2 regions of the Ureibacillus suwonensis genome follow, and region 1 is predicted to be linked to the other one. Evidence: riboswitches for the same ligand, from Rfam matches in the RefSeq annotation. Region 1 holds a riboswitch; the other holds the start of a gene.

Region 1 (5,555 bases):
TAATCTAGCATAAATCATTTAATAAATGCAATAGTATAACAAAACTTTACATGATTGCACCACATCGGATATACTAATCAGCAGTTTTTCTTTTTGGGAGGGAAGATATCTATGGCAAAAGACTGGCGTTATATTAGTTATCCGTTTATGCGGGAGAAAAGTTGCTTGGTAGATTATGAAATTATGACAGACAGCTTAACGACAAAAATAGGAGATTGCATAAGTGTAAGCAAAAATGAACATAAGTTTGAAGAAATCACTCAAATTTTAAGAAAAATCCAACCGCTAGCTTATCATGCAAATGGATCTGTAAGAGGGCGTTTAGCGATTACAGAAGAAGATTTAATGTGGCTGGAATCTGTATATGATGATTTTGTCGAACGAGCAGGCGAGACAAATAAGCAATTCGTTTTGCCACAAGGTTCTGAGTTGGCGACTCGATTGCATATTTGTCGAAGTGAAGCGAAAAAGAGCTATCGTGCTTTACACAAAGTAAGCGAAGAGAGAGAAGTGCCGGAAATTTTGTTTCAGTTTTTAGGACTTTTAGCGAATGTATTTTTTGTAATGGCAATTGAAGCGAATAAATTAACTAAAACCGAAGAAATCCCTTTTATCAGCAAATCTTATGGAAAAACTAAATAAATAGTTTATAGATAGCCCAAATTTATATATATTGCAAGTTAGTTAAGAGAATACTAGATGAAAACGATTTGTAAATATTTTAGATTTACTTTTTAAGATTGTAAGCATGAATTTTATATGATAACATACACTATATATTGTGTAGTTTAAAATTTAATAACACAAAATGTTGAGTATAAAGTTATGGTGGTAATTTTTAATACCTTAATAGGGAATCCAGTGAGAATCTGGAGCTGCCCCCGCAACTGTAAGTGTGGACGAATTAGCAAACCACTGTATCGATTTACTGAAAGGTGACGATACGGGAAGGGCTATAGTAGGAGGATACACGAGCCAGGAGACCTGCCATACTTTGTAGTTTCTATTCTTCGGGGTGTGAGAAGGAGAAACGATAGGAAAAGATATATTTTACATATGTTTTATTTCTGTCGTATTCTTCCTTTTTCCGTCTATTCCCCGAGAATGACGGATTTTTTATTTTTAGGGAGGAATTAAGGTGACAAGAAATCAAAGTATTGAACAGGAAACACTTTCTGAATTCATCGATCGTATTTTTAATGATTTCAAGTTGGCATCAGACCAATACAAAGAGAAGATTCGAAAAGCAGGAGTAACCAATCCATTCGATGAGAGAGATGCAGATATTTTAATTAAGTATGCTCTTGAAAATATTGATGAAGCAAATACAGAATGGACCTATATTGCAGCAAGAATTTTTTTACAAAATCTTTATTATAAAGCAGCAAGAAACAGAGGATATGAATTTAATCATAATCGTACTTATGGATCGTTTTATGATTTGATTCGGATATTGACCGAAAAAGGAATCTATTCCGAAAAGTTATTAATGAAATATACAAAACAAGACATTGAGTATTTTGAATCAGTTATTGAACCTAAACATGATTTGTTATTTACATATCCCGCTATTCTATCTTTGGCAACCCGTTATTTAGCAACGGATTATGAGAAAAATGTTTATGAATTGCCACAAGAACGCTGGATGATTATTGCGATGTACCTTATGCAAGACGAAGATAAATCCATGAGAAATGAGTATGTAAAAGAAGCGTATTGGGCTTTAAGCAATCTGTATATGACTGTTGCGACCCCAACACTTGCAAATTCCGGAAAAACACATGGGCAGTTATCTAGCTGCTTTATTGATACTGTAAATGATAGCTTACAAGGAATCTATGATAGTAATAGCGATGTTGCCCAGCTTTCTAAAAATGGAGGCGGTATCGGTGTTTATATGGGGAAAATTCGTGCAAGAGGTAGTTCCATCAAAGGATACAAAGGCATGTCAAGTGGTGTTATACCATGGATTAAGCAATTAAATAATACAGCAGTCAGTGTTGATCAGCTTGGTACAAGAAAAGGCGCTATTAGTGTGTATTTAGATGTATGGCATCGTGATATAGAAGAATTCCTTGATTTGAAACTCAATAATGGTGATGAACGGTTGCGTGCGTATGACATATATACAGGAGTATGTATACCCGATTATTTTATGGAACAGGTAGAAAAACGGGGAGATTGGTATTTATTTGATCCATATGAAGTGAAACAAGTGATGGGTTACTCGCTAGAAGACTTCTATGATGAAAAGAAGGGCGATGGACAGTGGCGTAAAAAGTATCAAGAATGTATTCAAGCCAATCTTTCTTCCAAAAAAAGAATTCCAGCAATAGATATTATGAAGCGAATCATGAGATCCCAATTAGAAACTGGCGCACCGTTTATGTTTTATCGTGATGAAGTCAACCGCCAAAATGCCAATTCCCATCAAGGTATGATCTACTGTTCAAATTTATGTACGGAAATTGCGCAAAATCAATCTCCAACAGAATTTATTGAAGAATATATCGAAAACGAAAATATAATTGTAAAAAAATATAAAGCTGGTGATTTTGTTGTTTGCAATTTGAGTTCTATCAATTTAGGCCGTGCTGTACCTGATAATGTTTTAGAACGTTTGATTAAAATTCAAGTTCGCATGTTAGATAATGTAATTGATATTAATACGCTGCCAATTAAACAACCAGAAATCACGAATAAAAAATACCGGGCCATTGGACTTGGAACATTTGGTTGGCATCATCTATTAGCTTTGAAGAATATTGAATGGGAATCAGAAGAAGCAGTACAATATGCAGATGAACTTTATGAAAAAATAGCTTATTACACGATTCGAAGCAGTATGGAGTTAAGCAAAGAAAAGGGCAGTTATCCATTATTTGAAGGAAGTAAATGGAGTTCTGGTGAGTATTTTATTTATAAAGGTTATACAGACGAACGATGGATGCAACTTCAAAAAGATGTTAAAAAATATGGAATTCGAAATGGATATTTAATGGCCATTGCACCTAATGCGACAACTTCGATTATTGCAGGTTCCACCGCTAGTATTGATCCTATCTTTAAACCTTTTTATATTGAGGAGAAAAAGGATTACCGAATTCCGACAACTGCACCTGATTTAAATCATAAAACGTATAATATTTATCGCCGTTCAGCTTATATTGTGGACCAAAGATGGTCAATCAAACAAAATGCTGCTCGTCAAAAACATATCGATCAAAGCATTTCATTTAATATTTATGTTCCAAACACGATAAAGGCATCAGTGCTGCTAGATCTGCATTTTCAAGCATGGAAATCAGGTTTAAAAACAACCTATTATGTTCGCTCTACATCGAATGAAGTAGAAGAATGTGTGTGGTGTCAAAGTTGAAGGCTTTAATAGCTTATTTATCTTATAGTGGAAATACAAAAGAAGTTGCAGAAATTATTGAGGAAGTATTAAAAGAAAAGAAATTTCAAGTGGATATGCATCGAATCGGAGTCAATTTGCCAATCAATCTTAAAATGTACGATTTAATATTTATTGGTACTTTTACTTGGGCAAAGGGTGCATTACCTATTGAAGTTAAGGATTTTGTATGGGAAATAGGCTATAAACCAAAAAATATTGCAGTATTTGGTACTGGTGATACTCAGTTTGGGGGCGATGAATTATTTTGCTTGGCGGCTGTGAAATTAGCAAGATTCTACAATAGTCGTTGGGAACCTTTAAAAATTGAACAATCTCCTAGAGGAAGTCAAGAAAAAATCGTAAAAAAATGGATAGAAGGGATTGTTAAAGATGTCACCAAACTTGCTTGAAAAGGTAAAAACATTAGATCCAATGAATCCAAATCGAGCAACTGCACTGTTTGGAGGAAAATCGAGTGGTATTTTAAATTGGAATGATATTAAGTATCCGCATTGGTATAAAACATATAAACGCTTGTTAAGTAATTTCTGGAAGTCTGATGAAGTGAATATGTCGAATGATGTGAAGGAATTTCCAATGTTATCAACGGAGGAACAAGATACGTTTTTAAAAGTAATTAGCCTTTTAGCGACATTAGATTCATCGCAAACAAGGACCATTCTACTCACATCCTTATATGCCACAGATCCATCAGTACAATCTATTTTAGCTGTCATTGCACAACAAGAAGCAGTGCATAATGAAAGCTATTCTTATATATTATCTTCCGTAGTATCGTTAGATAAACAAAATGAAGCTTTTGAAATTGGTAGAAGTGATCCGATTTTACTTAAACGTAATCAAAATATAATGGAGATATATAATCAATTTGTCGAGAAGCCATCTTTAGAAAATATATTAAAAACATTAGTATATTCCACAATACTTGAAGGATTATTCTTCTATTCAGGTTTTGCTTTCTTCTATAATTTAGCGCGCCAAAACAAAATGGTTGGAACATCTACAATGATTAGTTACATTAACCGAGATGAATTAGAACACGGTCGTTTTATTTGTGAATTAGTTCGGGCAACATTGGGAGAAAATCCTGAGCTAAATACAAAACATTTTACTGATTGGGTTTATGAACAATTTAGAAATTCTGTAGAATTGGAAGTGGAATGGTCTCACTATGTGTTAAATGGTGTAGAAGGCATTGATTTAGATGAAATGGAAGGTTTTATTAAATATAGAGCGAATAAAATGTTACGAATGATAGGATTAAGTGAAATATACGCAATGCATATTAATAATCCAATGAAATGGATTCGTGCATATGTAGATAATTTTGATGAAACAAAAACGGATTTCTTTGAACAAAGAAATCGTCAATATACTAAGATTAGTGATTTGAATGGTTTTGATGAACTCTAAAAATTATTAATATTAAAAATCCAAATCTCTGAAGGGTGTACTAATATTTTTAGCAGCCCTTCTTTTTTTGTTGAGATAAGTTTGAGTATATATGCCTATCATTTTTTATACTAGTATGTTCAAAAATGTTAGAGTTGTTGAAATAAACTTTGGTGCTCTGATTTCTAGATTGAAATTTTATGTATAAATCCAATAGTAAATTTCCATAATTAAATCAGGATTTTAAAAATTGTTAAAAGGTAGGGATTATTTTTGGGAGAAAGTAAATATGCAGAATTAAATGAAGAACAACTCAAGGAAATAAAACGACTAGAGAAAAAATTAAATGTAACACTAATTGCATATGAAAATTCAATATTAGAAAGTCCAAACCAATTTGATAACACAGCGAATTAAATTGAATGGATATTGTTATTGACAAGTAGAAAATACACATATTTGGTGAAGGTCTCTAATTTAAAGAAAAAGGTTCGATTGAAAATGAAGAATATCCATAGGCCTTCACCTGTCCCTTCACTTGAGATTTTCAGTATTCAGGAAGAACCATCCCCTATCAGCAAAGCATCCGTGAATTCTGCCTTCCTTGTCTCCATTATGGTTTTCTCTTTATACACGCCCACATAGCAGATATCCCCGTATGATTCAAAATCTATCGATATTAGTCAAAATGAAATGATAGAGAAAAGCATGCATGAAATCGAAATTTTAGATGACAGAGAAT
Region 2 (5,555 bases), on a different contig from region 1:
ATTGTTTCTTCAATATATCCATTCAGATTTCCCAAATCCCGTTGGCGATTCCGATAATTCACGCTGCTCCGTTTGATAATTTGCTTTGTCGCGAAAACAATTAATGGAATCACAAGAAGAGTCACAATCGCCAGAATCCAATTTAAATACAACATCGCAATGGCTGTTCCAACAAGCGATAATATAGACGATATAATTTGAATAACGCTTTGGGAAAGGGCGAAATTCAAATTGTCGATATCGTTTGTCATACGGCTCATCAAATCGCCTTGCTGTTTTTGGTCGAAAAACGGAATGGGCAATGACTGCAATTTTTCAAACAGCTCAAGCCTCAAATTTTGAATGGTTTTTAATGATGCCCGAATCATGATAAAGGTTTGCAACCAAGTAAAAAGGGAAGATGAAATGAAAATGGCGGCAAGCAATAGTCCCATTCGGACAGTCCCTTTTATATCGAGAGGCAAAATATAATGGTCGATAATGTATCCAATCATAAAAGGTCCTAAAATATTTAATATGGATGTAATCACAACAAGAAAAATGACGCTGATAATGCTTATCCTTTGTTTCTTTAAATAACTCCAAATCCGTTTGAGGGTGGCCTTTTGATTTTTTGCCTTTGCAGCCGGCCCATGACCCCTGCCCGGACCACGGCCTCTGCCGGAAAGGGATTCCTGCAATCTATTCATAGAGCACACCTCCCTTTTCAACTTGAGTTGCAACAATTTCTCTATAATGTTCACTTGTTTTCAATAATTCTTCGTGGGTTCCTTGTGCCACAATGCGTCCATCTTCCAAAACCAGGATGAGATCGGCATGTTTAATCGAAGAAATCTTAGATGAAACGATAAACTTCGTGCTTCCTTCAAGCGCTTCCTTCATATTTTTTCGGATCACTTTTTCCGTAATACTATCCACTGCTGAAGTTGTATCATCCAAAACCAGAATTTTCGGTTTCCGGATTAATGCACGGCTCATGGCCAACCGTTGTTTTTGACCCCCTGATAAATTGGTTGCCCCTTGGGTCAATTCATGTTGTGTTTTTTTATCCAGTTTTTCCACAAACTCATAAGCATTCGATGCGACCAGTGCCTCTTGAATTTCCTCTTCTGTTGCATCACTTTTTCCGTATTTCAAGTTTTCTTCAATTGTTGTGGAAAACAATGTTGCTTTTTGAGGTGCAAAAGCCAATGAGCCTCTCAATGTTTCAATGTCATATTGCCGGATCGGGATGTCATCGATGTAAATCGTTCCTTCATCCACATCCATTAGACGGGCAAGCAATTTGATCAATGTGGATTTCCCGCTGCCGGTCATGCCGATGATTCCTACCGTGCTGCCCGCTTTCGCTTCAAAGGTAATATTTTTTAACACCGGTTCCACCTGTTTGTTATAAGAGAAACTTACATTCTCAAATCGCACATCTCCTCGGATTTCTTTTTTCACCGGATTTTCCGCGTTTATAATATCCCGCTGCTCCTCCAACACGACAACGACACGTTCCGCGCTCGGAATGGCCCGTGCGATTTGAATGAGTACGTTGCTGGAGCTCATTAGTCCGTTCATGATCATCATCAAATAGTTGATGAAGGCCACAATGACCCCGATTTCAATGGCGCCCGCTTCCACCTTTACTACTCCGAGCATAAGCGCCAAAACAATCCCGATATTGACAACAAACTGCGTGATCGGCGTCAATGCGGCAATGACTTGATCGGCGGTCATATTGCGCTTCGCCAATTCTTCGTTGACACCTGCAAATTGCTTCACTTGATGGCGCATGCGGTTAAAGGCTTTAATGACACGGATGCCTGATAAATTTTCCTGTACACGGGTATTCACAACATCGATCGTTTCCTGGACTTTCCGGAATAATGAAATCGATAATTTAATAAACACATATAAACAGACGATCAGGACAGGGACAACATAAAATAATACGGAAAATAAATCTCTTGCCGTAAAGAAGACGACCACGACAGCCCCGACAAACATGAAAGGGCCCCGGACAAATATTTTCAACAGCATGTTTAACGCCCTTTGCAGCATTTCCACATCATTGGTCAAGTTCGTAATCAGTTTCCCCAACGTAAATTTGTCCTTATTGCTGTTAGAAAAATAGGTGATGGTTTCATATAAATCTGCCCGAATATCGGATGCAAAGTTGACGGCCGCTTTCGAACTGAAATACGTGCAGCCCGCCCCTCCAAACCATCCTATAATTGCACATACCATCATTGCAGCAAACATCACCATGATATGTGTTGGGTCCTTTGTCGCGATCCCTTCGTCGATTATTTTTTGCATAATGGTCGGCTGGATCAAATCCATTGCCACTTCCAATATCATGAGGATTGGCGCCAATATCGCAAAATGCTTATAGGGCTTCAAATATTTTGAAAGTTTTATCGCTGCATGCATGTTCTAACTCCTTCTCCACCTTTGTATCAGCAACTATGTATACATATGTTTACAGATGACCACCCGAATTGTATACAACTGTATAGATGATCGTCAAACCAATCAGCTTCTACCGATTCCAACGTTCAATTTACTTTTCATGCAAAAGATTTAAAACATCTTGACGAAACTTTATTTTCATCATACATTATTTAGAAAAAGAATATCCACGTAATTAGGTGCCCTTTATGGGAGAATAGGGAATAAAGTGAGAATCTTTAGCGGACCCACCACTGTATGGGGGAGCAATATGGAATATGCCACTGGGAAACTGGGAAGGCCCATAGTTGCGATGAACCTGAGCCAGGAGACCTGCCTGATTACTTGAAACATACAGTACGATGGTAAAGTCTGTAGTTTATTTGGCATGCCAATAAACTGCAGACTTTTATTTATTATTGAAAAAATTAATTGATGGGGGAATTGAAATGGAACTATTGCAATCAACATTGCAAGCTATTCAACCAGTAAACAAAGAAATCATGAAACAGGCGAGGGAAAAAGTGGATGCCCTTTGCAAACCGCCAGGCAGTTTAGGAAAATTGGAACAAATCGCGGTACAACTTGCCGGGATTACGGAAAAACTGGAGCTGGATGTATCCAATAAAGCGGTTATATCATTGGCCGCCGATCACGGTGTCTATGAAGAAAATGTATCCAATAACCCTCAAATTGTAACGGTGATGCAGTCCATTGGTTTCGCCAAAGGGTTTACCGGTGTGTGCGCCATTGCAAGAGCGGCAGGAGCCAAAGTGGTTTCTGTCGATGTCGGCATCAATGCCGATTTGCCGGAAACTTCTGGCGTAATTAATAAAAAAGTACGATACGGGACTGCGAATATGGCCAAAGAACCGGCTATGTCACGGGAAGAAGCCATCCGGGCCATTGAAGTGGGCATCGAAGTGGCCAATGATCAAGTAAAACAAGGGGTCAACGTTTTAGCAACCGGGGAAATGGGCATTTGCAATACCACAGCAAGCAGTGCGGTTTTAGCGGCTCTTTTTGGCTATGACCCTGGTGAAGTAACCGGAATGGGGGCGGGTGTCGATAGCATTCAACATAAAATTGATGTAATTCGTCGTGCAATAGAAATCAATCAACCAAATCCTGATGATCCAATTGATGTTTTGGCGAAAGTGGGCGGATTGGAATTGGGCGGAATGGCCGGTGTCGTGCTAAGTGCCGCAGCCAACCGCATTCCGGTAGTGATCGACGGCTTTATTTCCACTGTTTCCGCATTAATCGCTTATCAATTGGAACCAAAAGTGAAGGATTACATTATTCCATCCCACATGTCAGAAGAACCTGGGGCAAAAATCGCCAGCGAATTATTGGGATTGGAGCCGATGTTAAACATGAACATGCGGCTAGGCGAAGGTTCCGGTGCAGCCCTTGCTTTCCCTATCCTGGACGCGGCATGTTCAATGATGAATACAATGACGACTTTGGAAGAGTCCAATCAATACATGCAACAAATCATGGAGAATCAAAGATCTTAAGACGGACGGCAAAATGGAAGGCTGTTTAGAAAGCGGCGCGCTTTTTCAACAGCCTTTTTTCATTATGGCTTTAATTCTGATAAAGCCATTCGATAAAGTTTGTCATCATTTTCCCCCGGTTTTCCCCGGCCATCCGTATTATTGGTTACAAAGTATAAATTATCCCCTTCAATGAATACATCCCGAATCCGCCCCAAACCGCTGATCACTTCTTTTGTTGTTCCTGCGTTTAAATCAAACTCCAACACCGCTTCCCCCCGTAATGCCGCAACATACAACTTCCCATCTGTATAGACCATCCCCGAAGGCGCCCATGTTTTATTGGAACCGGATGTAAACAATGGAGAAACCATGCCTTCCTTTTCCTCTTTCCCTTCGATGACCGGCCAGCCGTAATTTTTCCCCGGCTCAATCCGGTTGATTTCATCATTGGCACTATTTCCATGTTCACTTGCATAAAGGGTTCCATCCGGTGCCCAAGCGAGCCCTTGGGGGTTGCGGTGGCCGAAACTGTAAACATAAGAGTTCGGAACAGGATTATCTGAAGGAATGGAACCATCCAAATTGAGCCTTAAGATTTTCCCTCCAAGGGCATTTACATCCTGTGCGATGGATGACTGCAATGCGTCTCCGGCTGTCGCATAAAGCTTGCCATCCGGGCCAATTTTCAGCCTTCCGCCATGATGAACCGGCCCGCTCGGTATGTGATCGAGCAACACTTCTTCCTCAACCCATGAATCATTTTCCAGCCTCAACCGGACGATGCGATTAAATTGCCCCTTGGAATCCGTATAAGTGTAGTATGCAAATGCCTTGTTGGACTCTTGGAAATCGGGGGCTAAGACAAATCCTAACAAACCGGCTTCTGATGCTGTGGAAAGGGGCTTTTCCAAATTGACGGACTGCCTTTCCACCCGCCCATTTTCAATTTTCACCACATTTCCGACCCGCTCCGATAAATAAAAAGTGTTTCCTGACTTGTCAATGGACCATGGTATTTGAAGATTGCTCGCAATGACTTCCAGATTATTGCCCGAAGAGGTTTCCACGGCTTTCGGAGGTTGTTTGGGCGAACAAGCGGATAATATGAACACAAACCCGACGAATATGACAAACATTTTAATTCCCTTCATCGCTCTCATTACCTTCCTTGTTTGAATGAATCTCCAAAGCTTATTTATTTGCGACTTACCCAAAAAATTTGTTTTCAAAACCAATGGTAGCCAAAATCTTCCCATCTAATCCTACAAGACCAATAAAAAAAGGAACTGTTTCGGACAGTTCCTTCTAAACGAGGATATATCCAATCCCCTTCCGTTCCCCAAAGTATACTATAAAGAATTTTCTTTTTCTTCTTCACCAAGCAATGGATCCTTTCCATCATAAGGAGGAAAGATTTGCGGGTGCAGAAGGGCCGCCAACTTGCATAATCCTTGCAACAGTTTTGGAGAAGGACGGCAAAATAAGGCCTCTTCCAATATATAAAATTCGTTATTTTGAATGCTTTTCATTTCTTGAATTCCTGGGCGCTTCATTATCACTTTTGGATTCACTCTTTCTGTTTCAACACCTACCCATGCAATGCAAAACACATCC

The links. Region 1 has a riboswitch for cobalamin ahead of ACFPOH_RS02295 (ribonucleoside-diphosphate reductase subunit alpha). Riboswitches for the same ligand answer to the same signal wherever they lie in the genome.
Region 2: linked by a shared signal. The riboswitch ahead of cobT (nicotinate-nucleotide--dimethylbenzimidazole phosphoribosyltransferase) and the one ahead of ACFPOH_RS02295 (ribonucleoside-diphosphate reductase subunit alpha) in region 1 are both predicted to bind cobalamin.

The regions. Positions count from the first base shown of each region.
Region 1 is NZ_JBHSNQ010000030.1:9,912-15,466, reverse strand. It holds gene ACFPOH_RS02300 (hypothetical protein) at 112-642, shown strand; cobalamin riboswitch at 809-1,006, shown strand; gene ACFPOH_RS02295 (ribonucleoside-diphosphate reductase subunit alpha) at 1,184-3,379, shown strand; gene ACFPOH_RS02290 (flavodoxin) at 3,358-3,810, shown strand; gene ACFPOH_RS02285 (ribonucleotide-diphosphate reductase subunit beta) at 3,791-4,834, shown strand; gene ACFPOH_RS02280 (uroporphyrinogen-III decarboxylase) at 5,087-5,230, shown strand; gene ACFPOH_RS02275 (hypothetical protein) at 5,522-5,555, shown strand, end outside.
Region 2 is NZ_JBHSNQ010000185.1:24,072-29,626, reverse strand. It holds gene ACFPOH_RS14645 (ABC transporter ATP-binding protein) at 1-689, opposite strand, end outside; gene ACFPOH_RS14640 (ABC transporter ATP-binding protein) at 682-2,421, opposite strand; cobalamin riboswitch at 2,621-2,794, shown strand; gene cobT (nicotinate-nucleotide--dimethylbenzimidazole phosphoribosyltransferase) at 2,889-3,959, shown strand; gene ACFPOH_RS14630 (PQQ-dependent sugar dehydrogenase) at 4,022-5,092, opposite strand; gene ACFPOH_RS14625 (cobalamin-binding protein) at 5,291-5,555, opposite strand, start outside.